DNA from 2 places in the Thermicanus aegyptius DSM 12793 genome. Region 1 is predicted to be linked to the other one. Evidence: riboswitches for the same ligand, from Rfam matches in the RefSeq annotation. Region 1 holds a riboswitch; the other holds the start of a gene.
What was found. A riboswitch is a leader RNA that binds a small molecule or an ion and turns the genes downstream of it on or off. The one in region 1 is predicted to bind S-adenosylmethionine.
Positions count from the first base shown of each region.

Region 1 (11,893 bases):
CTGGGCTTCCGTCAGTCCCACCCGCGTGAGGAGATTATTGGCCCGTCTCTCCCCTTCGTCTCGGGAGAGGCCGTTCAGCTCGGCGGTGAAAAGGAGATTCTCCAGACCGGTCATCTCTTCATAAAAGCCGACGTTGTCCGGGAGGTATCCCACCCTCCTTTTTACTTCCAAAGGTTCCCGGGTGGCGTTGTATCCCAATACATGGGCCGTTCCTTCCGTCGGTTCCACGAGCCCGAGAAGCATCAGGATCGTGGTTGATTTGCCGGCACCGTTGGGCCCCAAGAAGCCGAAGATCTCCCCTTTCTTTAAGGAAAGGTCCAGGTGGTCGACGGCGGTAAATTCCCCATATCGCTTGGTTAATCCCTCCAGCTGAATAACGTTCTCCATCCTTACCTCCTCCCGTACTTCCGGATCACCCAGTAGAGTCCGGCCAGGATGAGGAGGATGAGGAAGATGCCCACCCACCCCCACAGGAGAGAGGTTTTTACCGCCACCCGGAAATCGGCCCGTGAGGAGATCTCCGGCGCCTGGGCGGTGATGCTCACGGCGTAGTCTCCGGCAATCGCTTTCTTATCGGCCTTGATGGTGGCCGTCACCTCTTTCGACTCACCGGCGGCGAGCTGGTCGATCTTCTCCGGAGAGAAGGTGACTTCCCAATTGATGGGAGTATCCGGCTGGAAGGTGATGTTTTTAAGCGGCGCCGATCCGGAATTGGTCACCTGCAGGGTAAGGCTCCTCGTCCCTCCTGCCGTAATATCCGTGCTTAAAAGCCCGGAGGGGGTGGAGAGTTTCATGTCAAAGGTTCCGGTGACGACCGCCTCCAACTCCAGGGAAGCGGAGGTGCTCTTGGTGGTTGCCTTGACCGGGATCTTATAGCTGCCCGCCTTCACCTGGTCCGGCGGGTCCAATTGGACGGAGATGCTTTTGGTTGAGCCGGCCGCCACGCTCACCGAGGTAACATCTTTGCCATCGACGGAAAAGGTGGTGTTCCAACCTTCCGGTGCCGTCGCCGTGAGGGCGTAGAGCTGCTCGTCGGCCGTCCGGTTGCGGAGCGTTAATTCATATTGGAAGGTCGATTTGGAGTTTCCCTCCATGTTGGGTTGATCGGCGGTCAGCTCCGTCTTGTAGGTTCCCTCCTCGGTGACGGTAATGGCCAGGGGAAGTGAAGCGCCCTGATTGGTATCTACCAGAAAACGATAAGTTCCCTTGCTGATCTGTAGAGGCACATTCACCTGCAGGGAGAGAGTTTGCTGGTCTTTCGGCATGACGGAGATTTCATCCACCTTATATCCCCCCGCCGTCGCCTCATAATCCCAGTTGGCCGGCGGTTTCATGGTGAAACGGACCGTCTGGATCGCATCGGTGTTGTTCACCACCTGAATCGAGTAAGAGACCGATTCTCCAGGGGTGACGGAGAGGCTGGTATAGGGGGTATACAAGGTGATCGGGGCAGGGGCTGCTTTCAGGAGGGCCCCTCCTCCAAAGCTAAGAAAGAAGAGCAGGGCGATGAGCCCGGTGGCGAAGATTCGCCGCTTCATAAAAAGATCCCTCCTTTTATTCATCCAAATCTAAACTCAGTACGTAGTAAAGATAGAGATGGATTTATTCTTTCTTTGCATAAAATGGGATTTTTCTTGCACCGATTTTTTTGTATAGTAGAAGCGGGAGGTACTTTTCGCGGTGGATACGGAGGATAAAGGGAGGAAGTAGAATGATAGAACGTGAAGAATCCGGGCGGAATCCGGGAAGCCCCGATGAAGCGCTGGTGAAGGGGCTGAAGGAAGGCCGTCTATCATCCTTCCAGCAATTTTATGAAGAATATAGCCCTTTTCTCTATCAAATCTCCTTAAAGATGTTGCATGATCCCATGGAAGCGGAGGATCTGACCCACGATCTCTTTATCGAAGTGATGGAACGCATCCATCAATACGATCCGGAGCGGGGCAGTTTTCAAGCATGGCTGGCCGTCCTCTCCCGCAGCCGTTCCCTGGATCGCCTGCGCAAGAAAAAGCCCCTTTTGGTGGAGGATATCGGGGGGCTTTACCGATCCCAGGCGTCGGCGGAACGAACCGAGGAGAAGGCGATCCGCCGTCTGGAACAGGAAATGGCGGAAGAAGCCATCCACAGGTTGCCGGATTTGCAGCGGCAGGCGATCGAGCGTTTCTATTTTGGATCGAAGACACACCAGGAATTGGCCGAGGAGTTGGGACGACCTCTGGGCACGATTAAATCGCTGCTCCGTTACGGGCTAAAAAATGTCCGGAAGCAGCTGAGCCAGGTAGGCTGGCTGGAGGTGACGAGCGGTGAACCGAAACGGTAACACCTGCCTACAGCAGGAAGAGATGGTCGATTATGTGGTAGGCAAGCTTCCCCAGAAAGGGAGGATTCGGGTCGAACAGCATCTCACCCGCTGCCTTCAATGCCGCCGGCAGGTGGAAGGATGGCGAACTCTCCTCTACGCCCTTCCGGCCGCCCAAAGACCTCCGCGCCGCCTGAAACGGAGGCTCATCTTCTCCTTTCTTCTGCGAAAGGGGATATTTCGGAACGGCAGGAGATGGGTCACCCGCTTTTTCTCCTTTCCCTTGAGGCATAAACGTGCGGTTCTCTTTTCCTTTCTCCTCTTCTTCCTTGCCTCCGGGAGCCTCTTGCTCTGGCAAAACCGCCCGTCCTTCACCCCGATCACCCTGAAGGAGCCGCCTTACGTCTCGACCGTCCCACAGGGCGGCGGCAATTCGCCGTATACAACGGTATCCTCCCTTGGAAAGGAAGAAGCACCCTTTACTGCCGATTATCCTTTTATCTTTGATCCCCTGACGGTCCGCTATGACGTCATCTCCCTCCAGGATGAACAGGTGCATGGTTATGTATGGATCAACAGCAATTCTCAAGAGGTGCTCCTCATCATGGAGGAAGTCCTCCCTCTCGCGGAAAAGGATTACCAAGTCTGGATGAGGGAGAAGAGAAACGCTTCCAATCTGGGCCTCTTACAGATCGAAAAACGGGGGGCTCATCTCTATTACCAGGGAGAGGCTTCTCAACATGGAGAGGGCATGACGATCTCTTTGGAACCGAAAGGCGGGAGCCTCATCCCAACCGGTCCGGACCAGTATGTGGTCCATTTCCGCTAATCCGATTTTGCAAAATTTTGCTGTATTGACAAATCGACAAGATCTCTATATACTCTTCTCATCATCTGAATAGCACTTTCTTATCCAGAGTGGTGGAGGGACTGGCCCGATGAAACCCGGCAACCGTTCTTGGCGAAGCCAAGAAAAGGTGCCAATTCCTGCAAGGCGGAAAGACCTGTCTTGAGAGATAAGAAGGGACCGGCGTGAATCGTTCCCCCTCTTTCTCCGAGGGGGTTTTCTTTTGTCGCCTTCTCTCCAAGAAAGGAGCACCGGCGGGATGATGGATGGAACGCTTCGCTCATTCAGAAAAAGAGAAGAAAAGGAGTGGAATATTGCATGAAAAAAGGCCTCATTGTGATCCTTCTTACCTCCATCCTGGCGATCCTCGCAGGATGCGGAAGCCAAACCTCCGGAAAGGCGTTAAGCCCCGACAAGTTATTGGTAGGGGTAACGGCCGGCCCCCATGAGCAGATTATGGAAAAGGTAAAGGAAGTTGCGGCGAAGGATGGGCTGAATATTACCTTGAAGGTATTTAACGAATATGTGATGCCCAATGTGGCCCTGGCCGAAGGGGAATTGGATGTGAATATTTACCAACACAAGCCCTTCTTGGAGCAGATGAAAAAAGACCGGAATCTTGATCTCACCGATATTGCTCCCACCGTCAATTTCCCGATGGGCATCTATTCCAAAAAGGTGAAGGATGTGAAGGAGATCCCCGACGGCGGAAAGATTGGCCTCCCCAACGATCCGACCAATGGGGCACGGGCCCTCATCCTCTTCCAGCAGGCGGGTCTCATTAAGCTGAAGGATGGGGTCGGGGTGAAAGCGACGGTGAAAGATATCCAGGAGAATCCCCATAACTACCAATTCGTCGAATTGGAAGCTTCCCAGATTCCCCGCCAGTTGGACGAGCTGGATGCGGCGGCGATCAATACCAATTTTGCCATCGAACATGGGTACCTTCCCAGCCGGGATGCCATCGTGCTCGAACCGAAGGATTCTCCCTGGGTAAACGTGATCGTGGTTCGCACGGAGAACAAGGATGATCCGGTGCTTCAGAAATTGATTAAAGCGTACCATTCCGATGAGGTGAAGAAGTTTATCGAGGAGAAGTTCCAGGGGTCGGTCGTCCCTGCGTGGTAAACGAGCAGATGAGAGGAGAATGCCTGAAAGGGGTGAAGTGTATGATCCGATTGGAGAATCTCTCCAAAAGCTATGTGAGCAAGAATGGGAATGTGGAGGCATTAAAGGATGTATCTCTCCATGTGAAAAAGGGAGAGATTTTCGGGGTGATCGGTTACAGCGGAGCCGGAAAGAGCACGCTGATCCGCACCGTCAATCTCCTGGAGAAGCCTACAGCGGGCAAGGTTTATGTAAACGGGGTTGAGCTTACCTCCCTTCCCCCGCATGAATTGTTGAAAGCTCGTCGAAAGATCGGCATGATCTTTCAGGGATTTAACCTCCTGAAAACGGCGACGGTGGAGGAAAATCTGGCGATCCCGTTGAGATTGGCCGGCCTCCCCCAGGAGGAAGTAAGAGCCCGGGTGGACCGTTACCTTTCCGTGGTGGGCTTGGCGGAGAAGAAAAAAGCTTATCCGGCACAGCTTTCCGGCGGGCAGAAGCAGAGGGTCGCCATCGCCCGGGCCCTCTCCTTTGAACCCGAAGTTCTCTTAAGCGATGAAGCCACCAGCGCCCTAGATCCGGAGACCACCGAGGCCATTCTGGATCTTCTCTTGGAGATCAACCGAAACTTCGGAATCACCATCCTCCTGATCACCCACGAGATGCATGTGGTCCAAAAGGTGTGCGACCGGGTGGCGGTGCTGGAGGCGGGGAAGATCATCGAGGAGGGAAGCGTGGTGGAGCTTTTCACGCGTCCTAAGGAAAAGACGACACGCAAATTTGTGGAGAGTCTCTTCCAGGTTAACCCCTCGCCCCAGATTCTTGAGCAATTTTCATCCTATGGGATCCTGGCTACCCTCTCCTTCGTAGGGGGAACTTCGGGGGAACCGGCCCTCGCCAAGGTGAGCAAGCAATTTGCCGTCTATCCCAACATCTTGGCAGGCCACGTCACCACACTAAAGGACTTTCCGTTCGGAAAACTGCTGGTCCATTTTGAAGGAGAAGAAGAAGAAATCCGGAACGCCTTTCGCTTCTTAAAGGAAAGCGGCGTAGAGATCGAGGAGGGAAGAGCCCATGTTCGAAAGCTTGAGGCAATTTCTTGAGGATTGGGGGGGATCGATCTGGGAAGCGACGATCCAAACGTTTCAGATGGTAAGTATCTCTCTCCTGATCTCCATCCTGTTGGGATTACCGTTGGGCATTCTCCTGGTGTTGACCCGGCCTAGGAGAACCTACGCCAATCCCGTGTTGTATCAGTCCCTAAACGCGCTCATCAACGTGATCCGTTCTTTGCCTTTTATCATCCTGCTCTTCTTCATCCTCCCCTTTACGAAATGGGTCGTCGGGACGACGATCGGGGTTCAGGGAGTGATCGTCCCTCTGGTGGTTTATACCGCTCCCTACATCGCCCGCCTGATGGAAACCTCCCTCCTGGAGGTGGACCGTGGGGTTATCGAGGCGTATGAGGCGATGGGGATTCCCACGCGTTCCATCATCTGGCATGTGATGGTCCGAGAGGCACGCCCCTCCATCATATTAGGCCTTACGATCGCCACCATCACCTTGATCGGTGCCACGGCGATGGCGGGACTTGTGGGAGGCGGTGGATTGGGGGATCTCGCGTATCGCTTCGGATTTCAGCGCTATGAACCTCAGGTGATGTATGGAACGGTTCTCCTCCTCATCCTGATCGTCCAGGGACTGCAATCGCTGGGAAACCTCCTCTCCGCCCGCCTGAAGAAGGATTAATTTAACCTCTCCATCTCTTCGTCATCGATCTCAAAATTGGCGTAGACGTTCTGGACATCATCCGATTCTTCCAAGCGGTCGATCAGTTTCAAAACCTTCTCGGCCTCTTCCCCCGCCACCTTCACCGTGGTGGTGGGAACCATCGTTACTTCGGCGGAGGAGATGGGGATCCCGGCGTTCTCCAATCCCTCCCGAACTTTTTCCAATAGGTCCGGTTCCGTATAAACGGTAATCTCGTCTTCCTCTACCTCGACATCCTCCGCTCCCGCGTCAATGGCGGCCAGCATGACCGCTTCCTCATCCACCTCTTCTTCTTCGCGATCGATCAGGATCTGTCCTTTCCTTTGAAAGAGGAAAGAAACGCATCCGCTCTCTCCTAGATTCCCGCCGTGGCGGGAAAAGATATGCCGCATCTCCGCGGCGGTTCGGTTCCGGTTGTCCGTCAGGGTGTCGACCATGACGGCCACGCCGCCCGGGGCATATCCTTCATAGGTAATCTCCTCATAGGTGACCCCTTCGATCTCCCCGGTCGCTTTCTTGATCGTCCGCTCTATGTTATCGTTCGGCATATTTACCTCTTTTGCCTTCTGTATGGCTACTTTAAGGCGGAAGTTGGTATTGGGATCGCCCCCGCCGTTTCGGGCGGCCATGTAGATCTCTCTGGATATTTTGGTGAACGCATTTGCCTTGGCGGCATCCTGGCGCCCCTTGCGATGTTGTATATTTTTCCATTTTGAATGTCCTGACAATGGAGTCCTCTCCCTTCTAACCAATCGGAAGCTTTACGGTGTGCCATCCTTTAGTTTAGCAAAAAGAAAAAAGAGCGTCAAAGACCCGCTTTTAATACTCTACCAAGGAGAAGGGCCCTTTTCTATATCCGGGAATTATTTTTTATTCATTTTCTCATTCCCTCTGCCCACGAACATTTTACTCTAACATTTCGAGAATCAATGATTAGAAAATAACAACCTTATTCCCCTTTTGTAATTCCACCTGTAATTTTCCGTTTGAAACAAAAATATACTCTTCCGCTTGGAGTGTCGTCGTTTAAGAATAAGGGCCGGCCACATATCACGGGAGAGTGACCAGAATCAGAATTCCTGCCAAAAGATGGAACAACCATCCGATGAAAGGAATCCAAGATAAAAAAACAGCGATTAATCCCACGATTGATCCGTAGTAGTCATTCTTGTTATTAATCGTGATGACCAACGTTACAAGATGCAATACAAACATTACCACCGCAGGCAGAAACAAAAAACCGTAAATGATCGCAATGCCCAACACGGGAACCGCAAGGATCAATTCCAAGAGCCCCGTTACCATCTTGAGCGCTTTCTCTCCCTCCATACACTTCACCCCGCTAGGTCTTGATTTATATCCTCTGCTTTATCCTCCGCTTTTCACTATTCCGTTTAGAGAATGAAGAATTTTCATTTTCCTTAATGCTCATCTTATCACATTTTTATATTTTTAATCCGGTTTTTCGATTATACATTTACTTTGGCATTGGCAATTCTCAAGGAAGTTATTTCTCTTTCGGCTATCTGGAGCTTTTCAGCATCCCTGATGCCCAGCTAGTTGATAAGAACATCGGAATGAGGGTAGCTGTATTCATAATTGCTGTTCATGGCTATAGCTCCTGGCAGCCGTGTGCTTTTTAACGAGCTCAGTTATGGTTTTTTCAACCAGTTTATCATTCCCGACACACTGCATGAGGTTCCTTCGGCCGCGAGTCGGAAGGGAGAATCTAAAGGTTAGGGCTTATGTTTTGTTCCCTTCGATGGATAGATACTGATCGAGCAAATATTGAGTTTGACCGGTCCTCTTTCTATATTTTTTGGGATTTTGCCCACAAACATTTTACATAAAGATTAGAATAACCTTAAAACGTAGATCAACCGCAACTTCCCTTTCCATATTTCGTCTCAATTATGTGGGAGGGGAGTTTTTGTGACAAAGAAAAAGTTTATTCTACTTATGTGTCTCATCGTGTCGCTCTTCGGTTCAGGAACATACGCCGCGGCGGAAAAGGCGACACCCGTCCCGATCAAGGTGGTGATCGATCCGGGCCATGGCGGAAAGGATCCGGGAGCCATCGGTGTAAACGGCTTGCGGGAAAAAGATGTAAATCTGGACATCTCCTACCGCCTGCGGGATCTTCTCATCGCCCAGGGATATCGTGTGGTGATGACCCGGGAGGACGATCGGTTACTGGTCGATTATTCCCGCTCCACGGATCAGGACTTGGATCTTCAAGCCCGTGTCGATGTGGCCAAGCGGGAGAACGCCGATCTCTTCATCTCCATTCATGCCAATTTTTATCCGTACGGCAACAATGTCCAAGGCACCATGGTCCTCTATTTTGATCCGGCCAACTACAGCTCCGTTTACAAACCCTCAGCCGAAATGATTCAGTGGGCTCCGGAGAGCAAAAGGCTGGCCCAGCTCGTACTCCAATCGGTCACCTCAGAGGTGGGCACCAAGAATATGGGGATCATTCCCCGCAACGTTTATGTTGTTCGCATGGGAACCGTCCCCAGCATCCTGGTGGAAACGGCCTTCCTATCCAACTGGGAAGATGCGCAAAATTTGGCGGACCCAGGGTTTAGGCAAAGAATGGCGGAAGCCATCCGGGATGGAATTATTGCTTATCGCCCCTACCGTTATGTGGATATCGTAAATCACTGGGCGAAAGAGGAGATCTCCGCCCTATCGTTGGAAGGGATCGTGCAGGGGTACCGGGACGGGAAATTTCACCCTGATCAACAGCTTACCCGTGCGGAACTGGTTGCTCTCCTGGATCGGGCCACAGGTTTTGATGGTCTCGCCAGTGTAAATCCTATCTTCTCCTTTCCTGATGTGACTCCCGATTTTTGGGGCTATGATGCGATCATGAAAGCCAGCGAAAAGGGCGTCATCCAAGGGTATCCGGATGGAGGATTTCATCCCAATGATCCGGTGACCCGGGAAGAGATGTCCGCCATCATCTATCGCTATTTCGTCGCCGGAAAAGAGGGAAATGATCCCTCGAAGACGCCTCCCGCCGAGACGGCACCGTCCGTTTCCGACGATGTCTATCAAAAAAATCTCTCCACCTCACAACCCGCTCCGGATAAAAGCTCTGCCTCTACCGTTACGATCAGCGCTTTAGCTTTTCAAGACATTCCTTCCTCCAGTTGGGCCCTGGAAGCCATTCAATCTTTATATGAAGCCGGGATCGTGGAGGGGATGAGGCCGGGATTCTTCGGGTTCGGCCGACCTGTCACGAGGGCTGAAGCCGCAACGATTCTTTATCGTATTTTGCAGGAAAATCAATCCTAAGCCGATGATGGTTGAACGATCCATTTACTAGCTTGACCACGTTGTTCGCGAAATTCACGAACAGACAAACATAATAAAAATAAAGGGGCTGTCCAAAAAGTAGTCAGCTTACTTTTTGGCCCCCCTCCAAATACATCCATATGAACTCACCCAATTTGAATCGGAACACGATTTTTGAAGAAATGAAAGAAAAGGCGAACACAGTCCTTGCAGGGGAAGAAAAAGCCGCCATCTACGTTCGGCGCAAAGTAAGAATGTTTGGTCACATCAAGGGGAATCGATCGTTCCGATGATTTTCATTTCGGGTCCAACTTTTTACCCCATATTTCTGCCGATTTTGCAAGTAACCGCAATATTTCGAGCGGTCTGAGCAACATAATCCGCAGCGTTTTCTAGCGCTTTTTCCAGCGGAATCACTCCCGGCACGACACTATAAAGAGCATCAATTCCGTGGCTCAGCACGAGTTCACTGTCGTCGGACAAGGAGCCGGCAAGCGAAATGACCGGAATTTGGTACCGCTTTGCTGCTTTTGCTACGCCGATCGGCGTTTTCCCGAATATCGTTTGTCCATCTATGCGTCCTTCTCCCGTAATCACCAGCGACGCACCTTGAATTCTCTCTGAAAAATGTACCGTTTCCAATACAATCTCAACACCTCGCTTCAGCTCCGCCTGTGAAAAGGTTAGCAATCCGGCGCCGAGTCCTCCGGCCGCACCGGCACCGGGAATATCTTTCACTTGCTTTCCAAGCACCCGTTCAATGACATCGGCATAGTGTTGTAAATTTCGATCTAGCGTTTCAACCATCTCCTGCGTCGCGCCTTTTTGCGGGCCAAAAATTGCTGAGGCGCCGTTTGCACCTGTCAACGGATTATCAACATCGCACGCAACCTCAATTTTTACGCGGTTTAGCCGCGCATCGAGCCCTGACAAGTCCATGTCGGCCAATTCGGACAAACATCCTCCTCCAGGACCGATCTCCTTTCCATACCGGTCTAAAAGGCGGCCGCCCAGCGCCTGAATCATGCCGGCTCCACCGTCATTCGTCGCGCTTCCTCCGATACCGATAATAATGCGCTCGGCCCCTTCGTTTAGCGCGGCGAGAATCAATTCCCCTGTTCCTCTCGTTGTCGTCACAAGCGGATTTCGCTTTTCTCGGGGAACGAGGTGCAACCCAGAGGCAGCAGCCATTTCAATGACTGCCGTTTTCCCGTCACCAAGCATGCCGAAAAAAGCTTGGACACGGTCCCCGAGCGGTCCTGTCACTTCCGTGGTCACAATTCTCCCATTTGTCGCGTCGACTAAAGATTGAACGGTTCCTTCCCCGCCGTCCGCCATCGGTATTTTCACATATTCCGCTTCGGGAAATATATCGCGAAACCCTTTTTCGATCGCATTCGCGACCGCAAGCGCCGACAAACTTTCTTTAAACGAATCAGGCGCGATAATGACTTTCATCTCATTCACCATCCCCCATTGCGATCATGAAAACAAACGAAAGACCCCAAAAATAAGCGTCGACATGACAGCCATCATCAATCCAATGAGCGACTCATATGGAATTAGCTTAAGCCGTTCCTTGATCTCCATATGGACACTACCGGCAGTAGCGTGGAAGAAGCTTCCATGCGGCAAATGATCCAGCACGGTCGCGCCGGAATGAACCATCGCGGCTCCGGCTAATGCGGAAATCCCCAAACTCATAATCGTTTCACCAAACACATTGCTGGCAACGGCCGTTCCCGCCGTCGTTGAAGCCGTCGCACCAGACATCAAAATTCCCGAGATCGGCGCCAAAACGAACGCCGGCAACCCGAAATGATCCAAACCGCTAATGATCGTATCTTTGAGAGAAGAATTGGCCACAATGCCCGCTAATGTCCCTGTTCCGACTAACATAATCGCGACGCCGGACATTTTCGATAGTCCAGATATCGCGTAATCATTCAACTTCTTCCTTTTTTGCATTACGATCGCGCCAACAATGCCGCCGACTGGAAGGGCAATTATTGGATCAATCGCAAGATTAAACAACGGTCGTAACGCAAGCAACACTATCGCAACGAGCGGACCAACGATAGCCGTTAATATCGAAGGCCCCTCCCCGCCGCTTTCTCTTTCCTGTACACCATAAACAAGTGTTCCTTTCCGCACGAGTTTTTTTGCGATCACGTATGTAACGATCAGGCCAAATGCCGCCGGGATGATACCAGCAGCCATTAATGACGTCAGCGGAACATGAAACGCATCCGCTGCGGCGATGGCATTCGGATTCGGCGACATAATGTTTCCCGCCTTCCCGCCGCCTATCATCGCCAGCAAAATCGCCGTTTTCGATAAGTTGGCGCGGCTTGCGATCGCCAACCCAATCGGAGCAACAGTAATGACCGCAACATCAATAAATACGCCGACTGCCGTCAGCAGCAGTGTCGCCACCGCAAGCGCGAGCAAAGCACGCGTTTCCCCAAGTTTTTGAACGATTGTTTCGGCAATCGATGACGCTGCCCCTGATTCAATTAATACTCCCGCTAATACCCCCGCCGCCAAAATACGCAACACGGCAGGAA
Region 1 is NZ_KI783301.1:1,895,259-1,907,151, forward strand. It holds gene THEAE_RS0110060 (ABC transporter ATP-binding protein) at 1-387, opposite strand, end outside; gene THEAE_RS0110065 (COG1470 family protein) at 390-1,538, opposite strand; gene THEAE_RS0110070 (RNA polymerase sigma factor) at 1,712-2,320, shown strand; gene THEAE_RS0110075 (anti-sigma factor) at 2,304-3,128, shown strand; SAM riboswitch class I at 3,206-3,322, shown strand; gene THEAE_RS0110085 (MetQ/NlpA family ABC transporter substrate-binding protein) at 3,465-4,274, shown strand; gene THEAE_RS0110090 (methionine ABC transporter ATP-binding protein) at 4,316-5,356, shown strand; gene THEAE_RS0110095 (methionine ABC transporter permease) at 5,328-6,002, shown strand; gene THEAE_RS0110100 (YebC/PmpR family DNA-binding transcriptional regulator) at 5,999-6,751, opposite strand; gene THEAE_RS0110105 (hypothetical protein) at 7,074-7,352, opposite strand; gene THEAE_RS20645 (N-acetylmuramoyl-L-alanine amidase) at 7,956-9,326, shown strand; gene THEAE_RS0110115 (glycerate kinase) at 9,642-10,784, opposite strand; gene THEAE_RS0110120 (GntP family permease) at 10,809-11,893, opposite strand, start outside.

Region 2 (11,893 bases), 1.4 Mb from region 1:
TAAAGGATATTCTTCTTTAGGTCCTTTTCCGCTACAAACCAAGGCTCCCCGGTTCCGATCCCACCAATGCCGAGGCCGGAACGCTGCCCGTAGGTGTAATACATCAGCCCGTCATGGCGCGCCAGCACCTTCCCGTCTTCCACATTCCGTATCTCTCCAGGTTGGGCAGGAAGATATCGGCTCAAAAATTCCTTAAAATCCCTCTCCCCGATAAAGCAGATTCCGGTGCTGTCTTTCTTCTTCGCCGTCGCGAGTCCAACCCTTTCCGCGATGGCCCGTACCTCTTTCTTCGTCCGTTCCCCCAAGGGAAAGAGGGCCTTCGACAGCTGGAACTGATTTAAACGGTGCAGGAAATAGGATTGGTCCTTCCGCTCATCCACTCCCCGAAGGAGTTGAAAAAGCCCATCCCTCTCCCTCACCTTCGCATAATGGCCCATGGCTACATAATCGGCGCCCAGCTCTAAAGCTTTCCGCATAAATTCGCCAAATTTAATCTCCGGATTACACATCACATCCGGATTCGGCGTCCGCCCCCTGCGATATTCTTCAAGAAAATAGGAGAATACCCTCTCCTTGTATTCCTTCTCGAAGTTGACGGAGTAATAGGGAATGCCGATCTGGGTCGCTACCCGACGCACATCGGCAAAGTCCTCATCCGCTGTGCAGCGCCCCCATTCATCCGTCTCATCCCAGTTTTTCATGAAAAGGCCAATCACCTCATAACCGGCTTCCTTTAAAAGGTAAGCCGCTACGGAGGAGTCCACCCCTCCGGACATTCCCACCACGACTCGGATCTTGCGGGAAACTTTTCTATCCATTCTCGTCCACCCTTTCTCTGCGGAAAGTGAGCCGATACGTCCCATCTCCTCATCTTGCGAACCACAACGTCTCTTCGGCTTATTATACCACATCTTCCCCCTTCTCCGTTCATCCACGAATCACAAAAAAGGCTGTCCCATAGGACAGCCACATCGAAACCATAGCCACGTAACCGGCATCCTCCATCGATCTACCACGTCTTATAGCCGATCGACTCCGGCGCACTGTTGACGATCAGATCCACCACAGGAATCGTATAGGCCACGAGGATTAAGACCACGGATACGGTAATCCATAACTTCCAGTTTTCCAGGAAGCGGGGAGTGACCATCGCCTCCTCGTTCTCTTCCCCGAGGGGAAATTCTTCCTCCTCCGATTTCGGCGCGAAGAAACTGAGGTGAATGACGTTATAGATCATGAGCATAGCCCCGATGAAGAGGATCGTGCCGCCAACCGCCAGGGTAGCGTAATTCCCGAAAAAGCCCTCAAACCATTGCTGGGCCACAGGGTTATTGTTGTAGGTGGTAAAGGCGGTACGCCGCGGCGCTCCTTCCAAGCCCAACGTATGCATCGCGATGGACATAATCAGCATCCCCACCGACCAAAAGATGGTCTGGAGAATCCCCATCCGGTTCATGAAAGGAGTCAGTTTCCGCCCGGTCAGATAGGGGAGAAGCCAATAGGTGGCGGCGAAGAAGGTCATCCCCACCGGCGTTCCAACGGTGATGTGGAAGTGGCCCACCACCCATAACGTATTATGAACCATCGAGTCCAGCTGGTAGCTGGCATTAATCAGCCCTCCGATCCCACCGGGGATGAAGAAGAGCATGGCCAGGAAGGCCGCCAGGAACCGTACATCTCCCCAAGGAAGAACCTTCACCCATCCAAAGATCCCCTTCGCCCCTTTCGCCTGCCCTGCCTGTTCAAACGTGGCAAAAAGGGCGAAAGCGGTCATGAGAGAGGGAATGACGACCATGAAGGTGAGAATCACCTGGAGGAACTTCCAACCCTCCTGCACCCCGGGTTCCGTCAACTGATGGTGGAAGCCCACCGGCATGGAGAAAACGATAAAGAGAAGGAAAGCAAGACGGGCCAAAGAGTCGCTGAAAATCTTGCCGCCGATCAGTTTGGGCACATTCACGTACCAAATCATATAGGCAGGCAGAAGCCAGAAGTAGACGAGGGGATGTCCAAAATACCAGAAGAAGGTGCGGGACAATTCCACATTGACCGTCTGAATCCATCCCAGCGAAAGGGGAATCATCTGGAACAGCACGGTAATCGCCACGCCTATGGTAGCGATAATCCAGAGGATATTGGTCGCCGTCACCATAAAGCCGAAGAGAGGGGTCTTCTCTCCCGGATGTTCCTTTCTCCAGCGGAAGTATTGCATAAACATCGCTGCCCCTTCGATCCAAGAACCGACCACAAAGAGGGCGAGGCCAATGTAGAAGATGGGAGAGGCTTTCAAAGGAAGATAAAAGGTATATAGAACGCTCGCCTGTCCTGTCAGGATCATGGCTGCCGCCATCGCGGTCCCTAGGGTCATGGTCCAGAAGCCGACCCAACCGATCTTCCGCTCCGAAGGGGTCATCGGACCCATCGTCCGGCTGTTCCCGGCATAAAAATAGCCAAAGATAAAATAGGTGGTAAAGACTAGGGCGAGCAGAACCCCATGGGCCGTTAAGATTTCATAATAGCTGATCCAGGAAGGGAGCGTAATAATTCCGCCCCGTACCAATCCTTGTAGGATTCCAAAAATGGCACCCAGGAAGACCGCAGTGAAACCAATATAGATATGGCTTAAACTAATGGGAATATCCCGGGAAGAGATCCGTTCCGCTTTCATCCTTCGATCACCTCAATTTCCATCTGCATCAGTTGGTGCCCCGCGCCGCAATATTCATTACAAAGAACCAAATATTTGCCCGGTTTGTCAAAAGTGTATTTTGCGGTGTTTATATATCCGGGAATTAACATCATATTTACATTGGTCCCCACGATGGTGAAACTATGGACCACATCCTTCGTCGTCACATTGAAAACGATTTCTTTCCCGACGGGAACCTGCACCTTATTCGGCTTAAAAGAAAATACCTGGGCAACCAGATTTACCTCATAACGGTTCTCATCCACTTTCTTAACCCCCGGGTTATCAAAGGGCGGGGTCTGATCCACCAGTTTGGGATCAATGGTCTGAAGTCCTCCTGCGGGGGTATGGCCTTGGGCAAAGGCGGTAAACCCCAGCACGATGAGGAAGAGAACCAACGCGGAAATTCCGAAAGTAAGCCAAATCTTTTCATACCGATGAATATGCATCTTTCACTCCCCCATTTCTTCTATGTGCGAGACAAATACAATAAGAACGCGCTTCCCCAGCCTAAAACAATCAAGGTACCTAAGATAAAGACGGCAACTAATGTTCCTTTTAACGAACTTTCGGTTTCGATCTTCTGCTCACGACGGGATTCCAGGGGTCTCTTTTCTAAAGGCGTGCTCATATCGCTCCCTCCTTCCCTCAAAAAACTTCTCCAAAAACTTCATGATTTCAACACATCCAGCTCTACTATACAACATAAAAAATAAAAAAAAACGGGTTTGCCCCGTCTGTACCTAATCTTTCATAATGTTTTGTCCCAATACCCCATTTTCCACTATGTCCATAGTAACAAAACAAAAACTGCGCTCTCTTTTTCCCTTCTTTCCATCGTCTCCATAGGTTTTACGGAGAAGATAAGAGAGAATGGGCCCGGAAATTTTACCTGTTTCGCCTTTTTCAGATCCCTTTTCATCACGATGAAAGGAGTTTTTCATTTGTCAAGGGAATCGGCTCATTTCCCCTAAAAAAACGAACGATTTTTGTCATAATGGTGAACGAATCCCTTCAGATCACACCTTATACCACGTTAGACCAAGCGTCCCGGCCCCAACATGGGTTCCGATCACCGGTCCAAAAACGGAAATATGGTATTCCACATGGGGATAAAGCGATTTCAATTCCTCTACCCATCGGGACGCTTCCTCCTCTGCATTGGCGTGGATCACACAGGCCCGCATGGGCACTCCTTCCTTCGCATCGGCGGCGAAGTGCTCGTAAATTCTCTCCTTCGCTTTTTTAAACGTCCGAATCTTTTCTACCGGGGTGATCCTTCCTCCGCGGATGGTTAAGATCGGTTTAATCTGCAGCACACTCCCCACCACAAACTGGGCGGCATTTAGCCGTCCTCCCCGATGAAGATGGCTTAGATCATCGACCAAAAAGTATGATTCGAATCGTTCCTTCAGCTCCTCCAGCCGTTGGACAATCGCATCCGCCTCTAAACCTTCCTCCTCGAGGCGCAACCCTTCCTGAAGCATATAGGTGACGGGATAGGTGGCAATCCGGGAATCGATCGCCTTCAAAGGGAAGCCCACCATCTCCGCGGCTTGAACCGATGTCTGGTAGGTTCCGCTAATCCCGCTGGAGAGATGAACGGCAATGCCTTGTTCATATTCAGCGGCCAACCGTTCATAAAGAGAGATGAAATCCCCGATGGAGGGTTGGGAGGTTTTGGGGAGCGTCTTCGTCCTTTTCATCCGCTCGTAGAACTCCGCAGTTGTGATCTGCTCTCCCTCCTTGAAGCTCTCCTCGCCAAAAATAACGCTTAACGGAACCACGTGGATGCGGTGAGCTTCCAGCCAGTCTTTCTCCGCATAACAAGTGCTGTCTGTAATCCAAGCGATTTTTTTCATCCTTCTTCCCCCTTCTTTTCCTTCCTCCACCTTCTCGCGACAACATGTACTTTTTTCTATCCTATCAAATGGGGTTGAACTCGTCTAGGCGCCGTAGACGGCCACCCGGTTTCTTCCCTGATGTTTCGCCCCCACATACATCGCCCGGTCTGCGTTCCGCATCAGGGAGAGGGCATCCTCCGCATGTTCCGGATAGGAGGAGATGCCGATGCTCACCGTGATCCGAAGATAAACATCCGCCCCATCCCCCAAGTCTTTTTCAATGCGTAGGCGCATTTTTTCCACCTGCATTCGGATTCTCTCCGCAATCTCCACCGCCTCTTTGGAAGAGGTTCCCGGCAGGAGTATCGTAAACTCCTCCCCCCCGTAACGGGCGACGATATCCTCCTTCCGCACCGAAGCCTTAAGCTGTTCCGCCAATCCGATTAAAGCCCGGTTTCCCGACAAATGTCCGAAGGTATCGTTAATCTGCTTGAAATGGTCAATGTCGATGATCAGCAAACTTAGGGGTCGATGGTTCCTTTTTGCCTCCTCCACCTGCTCCTCGATCGCCTGGGAAAAAAAGCGGAAGTTGTATAAGCCGGTGAGTTCATCGGTAACACTGCGCCGTTCGGTGTAAAAAAAGGTTTGGGCGTTGGCGATGGCAATGGCGGCCTGATTGGCCAAAATCTGAAACAACGTGAGATCGGCACGGGAATACGCCTTTTCCCGCCAGCTTCCTATGAGGAGAAAACCGATGAGACGAGCATCGTACCGCAAGGGGGTTACGGCCAATGTGCCGCATCCTTTAAGGGAACCTAGAAGTCCCTCTCTCCTTTCACAGTCGATAAAAAACGGTTCCTTTCGATGCGTAAGCTCCGGCAGGATGCCTGATTCCTCCAGGAAAAAGGGGGATCGGATTAATCCGGTTACCTTTTCCCTCCCCTCTCCATCGGTGATCGCAGGGCGAAACTCCTTCTCATTTTCCCTCAGAAAGATGGAAAAAAGATCATAATGGAACAAATAGCGAAATCCCTGCTGAACGGCAGAAAGGGATTGTTGGAGATCCAGCTTAGAATTTAACGCGACAGAGAGGTTGTACAGCCTTTTTAATCGCTCCACCGTGATGCTCTTCTCATAATAGAGGCGAAAAAGAAGGGCAACGCCCATGACGGGGATGGCGAGAACCAGAAGCCCCTGCAGATTTAATTCCCTAAAAATGAGATAATTTAACCAGCCAAAAGGAACAGCGATCAGGTATGCAAGGAGAATCCAACGGATCGGTTTCCTTAAGTCCATGGAAGATTGACGGATAAACCGATAATAAAAACGGAGTAGAAAAATCTGAGTCAGGAAAAGGACCCCACTAAAAGACAAGAACCATATAATATCCCAAGGGCCTACAGGCCAGGGATGAAGCCTCCCTCCGATCAAGGAATAGAAGCCTGCGGCCGTTAAGGTAGACCAAACATACATGTTGGCGAAATAAAGGGAACGGATGAATGGATTGCCCAGGGCAAGGAGGATGAGAAGTCCTACAGCCCCATAGATCGTCGCCGCTACGAACGGCCCGTAATGAAGAAAGATGGGAATCACGAGAATCAGGGCTAATGAGATGGGGATCTTATCGATAAAAAATTCGTACTTCATCATCAGAAATAAAAGAATCGAATACCCCATCAGGGCAAACGCCTCTTTTCCGGACATTTCCGGAAAGTCCGTCCAAAAGAGAAATCCAAGGGTACCAGCCGTAAGCAAGGTAAAAAGGGTTAACCATTTCCCTCTCTTTCCCTCCATGTCCTTCCCTCCTTCCCGTTAGTTCTATTATACAAAAAACATACTAAAAAGAATAAAAAAAGTTCAGCCTGTTAACAAGCTGAACGGTTGGCCGCATTGCGCAAATCAATGAGAATGGGAAGAGGTCCCGACCCTTCCAGAAAGGAATGGGGCTTTTCCTCCTCCCCACCAGGGTGAAGAGAGATTTCAAACCCCCATTTCCCCCGGGAAAGCCGTTTCAGGATGGAAAGGGTGTCGTCCCGGGAACCGAAATCGATGGCGATGAACTGAACGGGAATCCCTTTGAGCCAGGACATCCAGGTGAGCGAACGAACCACATGCTCCACTTTCTGTTCCGAATCTTTGAGAAGAAGGATAAAGCGTATGGGGGAGGGATTGGGGCGATACCACCAGGAGAGGATTTCCATAAGGAAAAGAAGAAGGGAGATGAATCCATAGGTCGCAAGGCCTATAAGAATCATAACCTCCATCGAACCACCCGCCTTTTTACCACCATCCTATGCAGGCGGGCTTATCCCGGTGCCTAGTCCTTATGCCCTTCCTTCACATACGAGAGTTCAATCCAACCTTTCTTCAGGGCTTCCACAACGGCCTGCGTCCTGTCTACGGCCCCCATCTTCAGCAAAATGCTGGAGACGTGGTTCTTCACCGTCTTATCGCTGATGCCCAAGGTCTCCGAGATGGCTAAATTGCTTTTTCCTGCCGCCAGCAGGCGCAGGACGTCTTTTTCCCGATCGGTCAGGCGATCCCATGTTTTTTTATCCTGCATCGGCATGCGTGGATGCAGCTCATTTACCGCATCTTCATAAAGACGGCGATATTCTTTGATGAGCATTCCCGTCACCTTGGGATGTATGTAACAATCGCCGCTCGCCACAGCCCGTATTGCTTCGATGAGGGCCTCCGCATCCATCTCTTTTAACAAATAGCCGGAGGCGCCATTCTGCAGCGCACGATACACATATTGTTCATCGTCATGGATCGAGAGAATAATCACCTTAACGCCCTGGATCTCCCGGGTCACTTCCCGGGTTGCCTCCACTCCATTTAAGACCGGCATGTTAATATCCATCAGAATCACATCCGGAGAGGACTTCCGTACGTGGTCCACCAATTCGGAACCATCGCTCAACTCTCCGATCACCTCCATGTCCGGTTCCATTTCGATGATCCGCTTTAATCCATCCCGAAAAAGGGCATGATCGTCTGCAAGAAGAATCCGTATCCGCTTTCTAGCCATGAGAATTTCCCCCTCCTTATCATCTCTCTCATCTCATCGTCCTCTTCTCTAAGTGTAATGGCTCTTCTCCTTTTTTTCCAGAGAAAGACGTGAAAAAATTGTAGTATGAGAGAGCCTCCTGAACGGGTCAATCATGAAGGAGGGGGAGAGGACAAGATGGGAACTTGAATGAGGATCTCTGTTCCCCGCCCCGGTTTGCTCCGAATCTCCATTTCTCCTTGCAATAATTTTACCCTTTCCTTCATGCCGATTAAACCGAAGGAATTCTCCTTCTTTAGGGCTTCCGCAGGCATTCCTTTCCCGTTATCTTTGATGCGTATGGTGAGCTTCAGAGGCTTAAATTCCAGGAGGACCTGAACCATGGTGGCCTCCGCATGCTTTATGATATTGTTGAGGCTCTCCTGTACCAGACGAAATATGGCCACTTCCGTCGTAGATGGGAGGCGTTCTTCCATACCCACCACCTTAAAATCGATATATAGGTGATATCGATCAATATAGGCATCTACAAATTTTCGAAGAGTGGGAATAAGCCCCAAATCATCAAGGGCCATGGGGCGAAGGTCATAAATGATCTTTCGCACGTCGGAGAGACTGTCCCGAGCCATCTTCTTTAAAACCTGCAGCTCTTTTCGTGCCGTTTCCGCTTCGTTCTGGTTCAGCACTTTCTCCACGATCTCTGTCCTCAGAACCAGATTGGCAATCGACTGGGCCGGACCGTCATGCATCTCCCGGGCTACCCGCTTTCGCTCTTCTTCCTGGGCTTCGATGATTTTAAGCCCAAAAATATGGCCGTTCTTCGCATGTTCCAGCGCTTCCGTCATCCGGGCGATATCTCCCTGCAAGTAGCCCAATACCACGCTTACCTGAGACAGCAGGTTATCCGCCTTTTCGATGGTACGCTCCACGGTTTTCAGGCGTCGCTCCAGTTCATCCCTCCGTTTCCTCAGGTACTTTTCCCGCTCGGATGCAAGCTTCAGATCAATTTGACATTGGTTCGCCTGTTCATAAGCCTCCCGTATATCTTGTTCATTATACCGTTTGAAATTATGGCTTACCTCCATGAGCCGAAGGCGCATCTTTTTATACTTCGCTTCCAGCTGGTCATAGTGGTGGATGATTCTCTCTACTTCGGCCTGTACCTGGTCCAGTTCCTTTTTCAGATTCCCACCCTCCAGCCGTGCATTCTCCGCAATCTCAAAAATCTGCTCTTTACTCTTCTCCATGGTTTCGATGGCGTGAAGGATGACCCGATCCAAGGCTGCGCTTTCGAAACTTACCTGATGCTCTTCTTCCCGTTCCATCTTGATTCCTCTTTCTGTACGGCTTGCTTTCATCTTATCATATTCTTACGAATTTGGCTTTTAAAATCGTAGAAGCGGATGGGGAAAAAAAAATCCCTTTGCAAAAGCGCAAGGGATTATCTCTCCGTTCGATTTTCTATATCTCGTCTATTTCGCCAACATGGAGGCATCCTGTTGCAACAAGTCCGCCTTATCGGTACGCTCCCAGGGGAGATCCAGATCGGGACGTCCGAAATGACCATAGGCCGCCGTCTGCTTATAAATGGGGCGTCGCAGGTCCAGCATTTTTATCATGCCGGCTGGGCGGAGATCAAAATGCTTCCGAACCAATTTGACCAGTTCCTCTTCCCCGATTCTCCCGGTTCCAAAGGTATCGATGCTGATGGAGACCGGCTGGGCCACTCCAATCGCATAAGCCAGCTGTACTTCGCATTTGTCAGCCAAGCCCGCAGCCACAATATTCTTCGCCACATAGCGGGCGGCATATGCTCCGGAACGGTCCACCTTGGTCGGATCCTTTCCGGAGAAGGCGCCGCCTCCGTGGCGCGCATAGCCGCCATAGGTGTCGACGATAATCTTCCTCCCGGTAAGGCCCGCGTCCCCCTGGGGGCCGCCAATGACAAAACGACCGGTTGGGTTGATGAAATACTTAGTCTCCTCATCCAAATAGTGCGCCGGTACGACGGGGCGAATCAAATGATCCATCAAATCCCGGCGAATTTCTTCCTGACTCACCTCAGGATCGTGCTGGGTAGATACGACAATCGTATCGACGCGGACCGGCGTATCCCCCTCATACTCCACCGTCACCTGGGTCTTCCCGTCGGGACGGAGATATTGGAGGGTTCCACTCTTACGCAGTTCCGATAATCTCCGCGCGAGTTGGTGAGCCAGGGAGATTGGAAGCGGCATAAGCTCGGGGGTTTCCTTGACGGCAAAGCCGAACATAAGACCCTGATCCCCCGCCCCAATCGCCTCGATCTCCTGATCGGACATTCTTCCCTCCCGGGCTTCCAACGCCTGGTTGACCCCCTGGGCAATATCGGGAGATTGTTCATTGATCGATGTGAGAACCGCACACGTGTCCGCATCAAATCCATATTTCGCTCGGGTATAACCGATTTCCCGGACGGTATCCCGAACCAGTTTTGGAATATCGACATAGCTTACCGTAGTAATCTCCCCAGTGACGAGAACGAGTCCGGTTGTGACGGAGGTTTCGCAGGCCACCCGGGCATTGGGATCCTGGGCAAGGATCGCATCGAGGACCGCATCGGAGATTTGATCGCAGATCTTATCCGGGTGCCCCTCCGTCACCGATTCAGATGTAAAGAGATGGCGTCCTTTCTTTAGAGCCATATGAATTCCTCCTTTTTCATATCTATATTCGCCGGTACTCGTTCCTGTCCAGGGCCGCATTTATCTGATCTTTAAACTTTCCTCACTCATAAAAAAAATTCGCCTGCTCCTCCCTCTAGAGGAAAAGGCGCTCCTCCTTTACCCTCTCTTATCTCCAGCTCCTTCCGGAGCCCAGGTTAGCACCATTTCACCAGGGATGATGACGGTTGCCGGGTTTCATCGGGCCTGTCCCTCCACCTACTCAGGATAAGAGTAACCGTGCAAAGATAAGTTTATTACAGATTGAAATCACTGTCAAGATGTTAGATTGTCACGTACAATGTCCAAAAGGTTCTTATTGGGCGGGGGGAGGGGTGACAGAGTAGGTTCCACGGATCATGACGTAGCTGTACCCGTCGCTTCCCGAATTCTCGATGGAAAGTCCCCGGCCGTCGCTACGGGGAACTAAAAGGAGATGGTTCAATGGAACGACCGCCCCTCCTTTTACGTCTTTCCCCTCCGTTACATCCGGGATGCCGTCTCCTTTCTCTCCGGCGATCACCTTTGCCGTTCCGCTACGGACAATTAGCTCCGTCCCCTCCATGGCGATGATCTTTTGCCCCTTCACCAACTTCTCCACGGTGAGCATGGAGGGGCCTGTCCCGCCGTTGATACCGCCTGCGGGAGGATTTGTACCGCCCCCTCCTGCTCCCAATTCCTGTTTCAAGCTTTCCTTGGCCGCATTGATCTGTTCATCGACATAGCTCTTCGTCACGATGGGGTCATCGGCAGAGCCGGGCACGCCCCCACTGTCGGCATAAGCGGTGGTGACAAGGAATATGAGCACCAAGATCATCCAACCGATTTTCCGTCCCGTGAAACTTCTCTTCTTTCTCTCCCGCACGTTTCTACCCCTTTCTATCACGTCATATCTCCCCAGTCGTTTCAACGCCATATCCCCTTATTCCCTTTCATTCGCCATCGTTCGGTCTGAAGCTCCAACCTCTACTATAATATACCTCGATCAAGGGAAAAAAGTTGCGCTTAGCGAGCGATCAAAACCAGATCCTTTCGACCAACGTGGCCATCTCGGCCCGGGTGGTCAATTTCTCCGGTTTAAAGACTCCATTTTCATAGCCCTCCACCACCCGAAGTTGAATGAGGAAACTAATCTCTTCATTTGCCCAATACTGAAGAGGGATATCCTTAAACAGGTAAACGGCCAGATAGGGATTTACATCCATCTTATCGCTTCCCTTCGCCGGTTTTATCTTAAGCCCCCGGGCCACCATCGCAGACATCTCCGCCCGGGTTAAGGGAGCATTGGGACGAAAGCTCCCATCGGCGTATCCACCGATCAATCCCTTCTGATAGGCGCTTATGATGACAGGATAGGCCCAAAAACCGGTGGATACATCCCTAAATGGAGAGCGGACCGAGCGGGACCCTGGCGGCAGGTCGATCACCCGGGAAAGGAGGGTGAGAAACTCCGCCCGGGTGATGGGTTGGTTGGGGCGAAAAGTGAGGTCGGAGTATCCTGTAATAAGCCCTTCTTTTGCCAAGGTGTTGATGGAATCAAAGGCCCAATGGTTGCCGATATCCCGGAAGGCCGATTCCACCTTCCAGAGCACGAGGCGGTAAAGCTGGTTGGTGAAGCTTTTCGCTGCGTCGATGCGGAAATAAT
Region 2 is NZ_KI783301.1:3,285,235-3,297,127, forward strand. It holds gene mnmA (tRNA 2-thiouridine(34) synthase MnmA) at 1-818, opposite strand, end outside; gene THEAE_RS0117515 (b(o/a)3-type cytochrome-c oxidase subunit 1) at 1,010-2,668, opposite strand; gene THEAE_RS0117520 (cytochrome c oxidase subunit II) at 2,665-3,138, opposite strand; gene THEAE_RS23180 (hypothetical protein) at 3,159-3,320, opposite strand; gene THEAE_RS0117535 (DegV family protein) at 3,709-4,551, opposite strand; gene THEAE_RS22280 (GGDEF domain-containing protein) at 4,636-6,327, opposite strand; gene THEAE_RS0117545 (hypothetical protein) at 6,399-6,797, opposite strand; gene THEAE_RS0117550 (response regulator transcription factor) at 6,851-7,567, opposite strand; gene THEAE_RS0117555 (sensor histidine kinase) at 7,699-8,871, opposite strand; gene metK (methionine adenosyltransferase) at 9,019-10,230, opposite strand; SAM riboswitch class I at 10,376-10,483, opposite strand; gene THEAE_RS0117565 (hypothetical protein) at 10,565-11,158, opposite strand; gene THEAE_RS0117570 (S8 family peptidase) at 11,265-11,893, opposite strand, start outside.
Region 2: it holds a riboswitch for S-adenosylmethionine, as region 1 does, so the genes downstream of both, metK (methionine adenosyltransferase) here and THEAE_RS0110085 (MetQ/NlpA family ABC transporter substrate-binding protein) in region 1, are expected to answer to the same signal.